2 regions of the Pseudomonas syringae pv. tagetis genome follow, and region 2 is predicted to be linked to the other one. Evidence: riboswitches for the same ligand, from Rfam matches in the RefSeq annotation. Region 2 holds a riboswitch; the other holds the start of a gene.

Region 1 (3,584 bases), 760 kb from region 2:
CGGCAGCGGGTCTGGCTCGCAGGGCCTTGATACCGATGTACAGCAGGTACGCGGCTGCCGCCCATTTCAATGCGTTGAACAGGACGATGGACTGGGAAACGATAATGCCGATACCCAGCAACGAATAACCCACATGAAGGAAGATGGCCGAACCGACGCCCAGCGCTGACCAGGTGCCCGCCTTGCGTCCATGCGTCACGCTCTCGCGCACCACCACCGCAAAGTCCGGACCGGGGCTGGCCACAGCCAGCAGGTGGATCAGCGCGACGGTGAGAAATTCTGCCCAATACATGTGGGGCCTCCTGGAGGATTGAAGTCTGACCCGGCAGATTACGCTGTCTGATGTCTTCGCAACAGGTGCCAGCATTGATGCGAAGCGTCCTTTGGGCGACGCAGAGCGTCGAGAACTGCATCCCCACGCTGGAGCGTGCGGAACGATAATCTCAACTACCGTGCGACGCTCCGCGTCCTCTCGCAACGCAGAACATCAAGAACCGCATCCCCACGCTGGAGCGTGCAAAACGATCATCACAACCATCGTGCGACGCTCCGCGTCGCATGCCGTTCTGGACGCTCCGCGTCCTCCTGCCCCATATCCTGTTAGACTGCGCGCTTTTTCAGGAGCCATTCCATGGACCCGCGCAGTGAAGTGTTACTCCGTCAGGCCGAGCTGTTTCAGGGCTCGCTGTTGCTGGTGGGGCTGCCCGCCGACGACCTGCTCGGAAAACTGCCGGGCGCGCGTGGATGGTGCTGGCATGCCGGTGATCAGGCCGCGCTGGATGCGCGGTTTGAGGGCCGCGTGGATTTCGGCGTTGAGGCGCCAGAGACCGCCTTCGAAGCTGCCGTACTGTTCCTTCCCAAGGCTCGTGACCTGACCGACTACCTGCTCAATGCACTGGCCTCGCGTCTGGCCGGGCGCGAGCTGTTTCTGGTCGGCGAAAAGCGGGGTGGTATCGAAGCGGCGGCAAAGCAACTGAGTCCGTTCGGTCGCGCACGCAAGCTCGACAGTGCCCGCCACTGCCAGCTCTGGCAGGTCACCGTCGAGAACGCACCGCAAGCCGTGACACTGGAAAGCCTGGCCAGGCCCTACCAGATTGAATTGCAGGACGGCCCGCTGACCGTAGTCAGCCTGCCGGGCGTTTTCAGCCATGGCCGACTTGATCGTGGTTCGGCGCTTTTGCTGGAAAACATCGACAAACTGCCGAGCGGCAATCTGCTCGACTTCGGCTGTGGTGCCGGCGTACTCGGTGCAGCGGTCAAGCGTCGCTACCCGCATAACGATGTCGTCCTGCTGGATGTGGACGCTTTCGCAACGGCCAGTTCACGCCTGACCCTGGCCGCCAATGGCCTGGAAGCGCAGGTGCTGACCGGTGACGGAATCGACGCTGCACCGATGGGCCTGAACACGATCCTGAGCAACCCGCCGTTCCATGTCGGGGTTCATACCGATTACATGGCGACGGAAAACCTGCTGAGAAAAGCACGCCAACATCTTAAATCAGGCGGCGAACTGCGCTTGGTGGCCAATAATTTTCTGCGTTATCAGCCACTGATCGAAGAGCATGTCGGGCAATGCGAAGTCAGGGCCCAAGGCAACGGTTTCAAAATCTACAGCGCCAGGCGCCCTTGAAATAAGCACTTGCCGAAACGTTTTCGCGGAGGCAGAATCCGCTCCGTCCTAGGGGAGTAGTCTCCCACGAGCGCCATGCTCGTCCGGCACGTATCAACATACTTGGTCCTCAGACCATGGTACGTGCGACCCGGAATCCGCTCAGACGGATCGGTGGTTTGACAAGACCTATGACACGAACACCTTACCCGGGGCGGGGAGGTCGTACGTGTCATAGCCGTGTCGACCCGCCCCTTAGGAAACCTGATGCTGGAATCATTCTTAATCCCTACCGCAGTGGTTGCGCTCGCCGAGATCGGTGACAAGACGCAGTTGCTCGCGCTCATTCTCGCCGCACGCTTTCGCAAGCCATGGCCGATCATCGCGGGCATCGTCGCCGCAACCCTGGCCAATCATGCGGCAGCAGGCGCTGTAGGTGCATGGTTCAGCAGCTTCCTGTCAGACGCAGTGCTGCACTGGATCCTCGCCGCCAGCTTTACCGCCACGGCGCTGTGGACACTGGTTCCGGACAAGATGGATGACGAAGAAGCCAGTACGGCACGCAAATTCGGCCCGTTCATGACCACGTTGATCACCTTCTTCATCGCTGAAATCGGTGACAAGACGCAGATCGCCACCGTGATGCTGGCTGCGCAATATTCCTACCTGTGGCTGGTGATTCTCGGTACCACCGTAGGCATGCTGCTGGCCAACGTGCCGGTGGTGCTGGCGGGTAATTTTGCCGCCGAGAAATTGCCACTGACGCTGATCCGCCGCCTGGCTGCCTGCGCGTTCTTCGTGCTGGCGCTGGTGGCGGTGTACAAGGCAATGCAGGTCAGCGGCTGGGTGTGACCCATACCCGGGGCGTTGCGCAAACGCGCCACGCTACGGGATTTGGGCCGATCAGGATTTAGGGGCTTGCTCATACAGCGGCATCACCTTGGGGATCGCGGCCTGCAGCGATGCGATGCGACTCTGGGATGCCGGGTGAGTACTCATGAACTCGGGCTGCGAGCCCCCCGCGTTCTGAGTCATCTTCTGCCATAGAGTGATGGCCGCATTGGGGTTGTAACCCGCACGTGCGGCCAGCTCCAGGCCGATCAGGTCGGCTTCGTTTTCATTGCTGCGGCTGTTGGGCAAGGTCAAGCTGTAGTTGACCACGGTGTCGGCCAGCGCCAGGCTGTCCTGACCCAGCCCCAGAAAGGCACCCGCCCCCTGTTTGGCCATTGCCACACCGTAGGCCTTGGACATCGCTTCACGCCCGTGCTCGCGCAAGGCATGGGCGATCTCGTGTCCCATGACCGCGGCAAGTTCATCGTCGGTCAGCTTGAGGGTGTCGATCAGGCCGGTATACACGAAAATCTTGCCGCCCGGACCACAGTTGGCGTTCAGCTCATCGCTCTTGATCAGGTTGACTTCCCACTGCCACTGAGCCGAGTCCGGCCGCAGTTTCGGGGCCTGGGCAATCAAGCGGTCAGCGATTGCGTGAACACGCTTGGCATTTGCGCTGGTGGTATCCAGCACCCCTTTGCTGGTCGCTTCGCTGACGGTCTGCTGATAGGACTGGGCGTACATTTTGTTGACTTCGTCAGTCGAGAGCATGCTGAACATGTACTGTTTGCGCTCCACACCGACCGAGTCGCCACTGGTGGTATTCACAGCCTGACACCCGCCGAGCAGCAACGCGGCGCTCAAGGCACAGAAGGCAAATGACTGACGCATGGTGAATCTCCTTGTTTATGAAACGGTCATTACCGGGGCAGACCTCTGCGCCAGATACCGGCCAACTGGCATCTTGGGCTTTGAGAGAGGTGGATGGTTCCCGAAGGTATGTCCCGTTTGTATCAGATGTGCTTCAAAGCGGATATCGGATTTGTCTGATTCGCCGCTTTCAGGTCTGCGCGCCTAGCTCAAAGGGGTAAGGCACTCAGGCGCATTGAGTTTCGGGTCATTGACCAGGTTGGCCAGAGGCCGC
Region 2 (3,584 bases):
CGGAGTTCGACCTGTTCAAGACCCCAGACCAGCCAGCCGAAAGCACCAAGGGTTACACCCTGGCGCAGAAGATGGTCGGCAAGGCGTGCGGCGTAGCAGGCGTTCGTCCGGGCACCTACTGCGAGCCGAAGATGACCACCGTCGGCTCTCAGGACACCACTGGCCCGATGACTCGCGACGAGCTGAAAGACCTGGCATGCCTGGGTTTCTCGACCGATCTGGTCATGCAGTCGTTCTGCCACACTGCGGCTTATCCGAAGCCGATCGACGTCAAGACCCACCACACGCTGCCTGACTTCATCATGACCCGCGGCGGCGTTTCCCTGCGTCCGGGCGACGGCATCATCCACAGCTGGCTGAACCGCATGCTGCTGCCGGACACCGTCGGCACCGGTGGCGACTCGCACACCCGCTTCCCGATCGGTATCTCCTTCCCGGCCGGTTCCGGTCTGGTAGCGTTTGCTGCTGCCACCGGCGTCATGCCTCTGGACATGCCTGAGTCGATCCTGGTTCGCTTCAAGGGCAAGATGCAACCCGGCATCACTCTGCGCGACCTGGTTCACGCCATTCCTTACTACGCGATTCAGGCTGGCCTGCTGACCGTAGAGAAGAAAGGCAAGAAGAACGCATTCTCCGGTCGCATCCTGGAGATCGAAGGCCTCGACAACCTGAGCATCGAGCAGGCTTTCGAGCTGTCCGACGCCTCTGCCGAGCGTTCGGCTGCCGGTTGCACCATCAAGCTGGCCAAAGAGCCGATCATCGAGTACCTGAATTCGAACATCACCCTGCTGCGCTGGATGATCGAACAGGGTTACGGTGATCCTCGCACCCTGGAGCGTCGTGCTCAGGCGATGGAAGCCTGGATTGCCAACCCGGAGCTGCTGGAAGCCGACAAGGACGCCGAGTACGCCGAAATCATCGAAATCGATCTGGCCGACGTCAAGGAGCCTGTCCTCTGCGCGCCGAACGACCCGGACGATGCCCGCCTGCTGTCTTCGGTACAAGGCGAGAAGATCGACGAAGTGTTCATCGGTTCCTGCATGACCAACATCGGTCACTTCCGCGCTGCGGGCAAGTTGCTGGATCAGGTAAAAGGTCAGCTGCCGACACGTCTGTGGCTGTCGCCGCCGACCAAGATGGACGCTCACCAGCTGACCGAGGAAGGCTACTACGGCATCTACGGCAAGGCTGGCGCGCGCATGGAAATGCCAGGCTGCTCGCTGTGCATGGGTAACCAGGCACGCGTCGAGCCGAACTCGACCGTGGTGTCGACATCGACCCGTAACTTCCCGAACCGTCTCGGTGACGGCGCAAACGTCTACCTGGCCTCGGCCGAGCTGGCATCTGTTGCTTCAATCCTGGGTCGTCTGCCGACCGTCGAAGAGTACATGGGCTACGCCAACCAGATCGATACGATGGCAGCGGACGTATATCGCTACCTGAGCTTTGATCAGATCGCCGAGTTCCGTGAAGCCGCTGCAAATGCCAACATCCCGGCACTGCAAGTGTAATCACTGCGCAAAGCGTTAAAAAAACCCCGTCCTCGTGACGGGTTTTTTTTGGCCTGAATCATCCTCGTACATATATTTTTCACATTCGGATGGCTATAGTGGCGGCCCTTGTTGGGGAGTAGCCTGCTCTTGACTCCGGTCACAGAGCGTTCGCATCAACATTCTCGGCAGCATGCCGTGGTGCGGACACCCTCTGGTTGGCGAGACCAACGATGCATCTATGCCTAAAGTCGGGCGTGTGGTTGCGTCGTTGACTCATAGCCCGACTGGATATAGCCGTGAACCCGATTTCCCTCCTCTTTCTCGCGCTTGCCATGTCCACGGACGCCTTTGCTGCGGCCCTGGGTAAAGGAGCAAGCCTGCATAAACCGCGCTTTCTCGAAGCATTGCGAACAGGCCTGATTTTCGGTGCCATCGAAACCATCACCCCGGTTATCGGTTGGGGCATCGGCCAGGTCGCCGCCCGCTTCGCTGAAAGCTGGGACCACTGGATCGCCTTTACCTTGTTGCTGGTACTGGGCCTGCACATGATCTACAACGGCATCAAGCACGATGACGATGAAGAGCAGGAAAAACCCGGCCAGCATTCTTTCTGGATTCTCGCCGCCACCGCGTTCGCCACCAGCATTGATGCGCTGGCAGTCGGCGTAGGCCTGGCGTTTGTCGACGTCAATATTGTGATTGCCGCTCTGGCGATCGGCCTGGCCACCACGGTAATGGTCACCATCGGTGTGATGCTGGGTCGGGTGCTGGGCACCATGGTGGGCAAGCGCGCTGAAATCGTGGGCGGCATCGTGCTGATCGCGGTGGGTGCAACGATTCTGTATGAGCATCTGTCAGCGGCTTGATCGACGCGATCAGGTTTGCATGCGAGCACAAAAAAACCGCATCTTTCGATGCGGTTTTTTATGGATACAACCTGTTACAGCCCGATCATACTGTCAGCGTCTGCCCGCTCATGGCCAGGTCCAGCAACTCGCGGTTGGCGACGGCATACATGGCGTAGTCCGTCCCGCTTGCTGCGCGCAGTTCAACCAGCATGGCGCGCCAGCGCTCGACCATCAGCGAATGCTGCTCCAGCCACAAGGCCAGACGCGCATCGATCTCCGAAGGACCATCGGCCATTTGCAGGACCGAAACGGTGATCGCCCGCTGTTGCCAGTCGACATCGTCACGGAATGCTTCACGGGCCAGTGCCTGCCAGTTGTTTTCTACCGGCAGACTGCTGATCTGCTGCAAGTACCAGGTAATGTCCAGTGCGCTGCCCACGGCAAAGTAGGCCTTGGCGACGTCGGCAGCGTTTTGCCCGGTCACATCGGAGGCTTCGATGATCGGCAGGAGCGTGTACAGGTGAGTCGTACCGGCCACCATGCGCGCCAGCAGTTCCGGCACACCGGCTTCGACATAAGCCTGATAACGCGTCTGCCAGATCTCTCGGGTCGGGCCTTCCAGCAGCTCATCGAGCTTGAGCCCCAGCGCGGCCAGGTGCGGACCGAAGTGAGCGACGTCGCGCCCGGCATCCAGTTCATTGCGACGACTGCGCAGGAACCAGCGTGTCGCACGGCGTCCCAGACGCATCAGCTCATCCATCAGCGCCAGCTGGATTTCGGCAGAAACCTTGTAGTCCAGCGCCTCGATCTGGCGGAACCAGTGCGGCAGATGGAAGATGTCACGCACAATCACGTAAGCACCGGCCACAGCGGCGGCACTCATGCCGGTCGACTCTTTGAGCCGTTGCACGAAGGTGATGCCCATGTGGTTGACCAGATCGTTGGCGATCTGGGTGCTGACGATCTCGCGCTTCAGACGGTGACTGCGCATGGCCGTTGAAAATCTGGCGCTCAGCGACGGCGGGAAGGCGGTTTCCATATCGCGTGCCAGATAATCGTCGTCCGGTACACGGGATTCCAGCAGTGCTTCCTTGAGGTCGATCTTGCTGTAGGAGATCAGCACCGACAGCTCGGCGCGACTCAAGCCCTGCTTCGCCGCCACGCGCTCGGCAATCTGCTCTTCGGCCGGCAGGAACTCGATGGCGCGGTCAAGCTTGCCGCGGGCTTCCAGGTCGCTCATCAG

What was found. Region 2 has a riboswitch for manganese ahead of mntP (manganese efflux pump MntP). Riboswitches for the same ligand answer to the same signal wherever they lie in the genome.
Region 1: linked by a shared signal. The riboswitch ahead of MME58_RS04875 (TMEM165/GDT1 family protein) and the one ahead of mntP (manganese efflux pump MntP) in region 2 are both predicted to bind manganese.

The regions. Positions count from the first base shown of each region.
Region 1 covers NZ_CP092923.1:1,092,483-1,096,066, reverse strand. Annotated here, with positions in the region: gene MME58_RS04885 (LysE family translocator) at 1-292, opposite strand, end outside; gene MME58_RS04880 (class I SAM-dependent methyltransferase) at 632-1,630, shown strand; yybP-ykoY riboswitch at 1,669-1,807, shown strand; gene MME58_RS04875 (TMEM165/GDT1 family protein) at 1,877-2,461, shown strand; gene MME58_RS04870 (M48 family metallopeptidase) at 2,513-3,331, opposite strand; gene MME58_RS04865 (SOS response-associated peptidase) at 3,515-3,584, opposite strand, start outside.
Region 2 covers NZ_CP092923.1:1,853,461-1,857,044, reverse strand. Annotated here, with positions in the region: gene acnB (bifunctional aconitate hydratase 2/2-methylisocitrate dehydratase) at 1-1,511, shown strand, start outside; yybP-ykoY riboswitch at 1,618-1,783, shown strand; gene mntP (manganese efflux pump MntP) at 1,790-2,359, shown strand; gene MME58_RS08385 (NAD-glutamate dehydrogenase) at 2,445-3,584, opposite strand, start outside.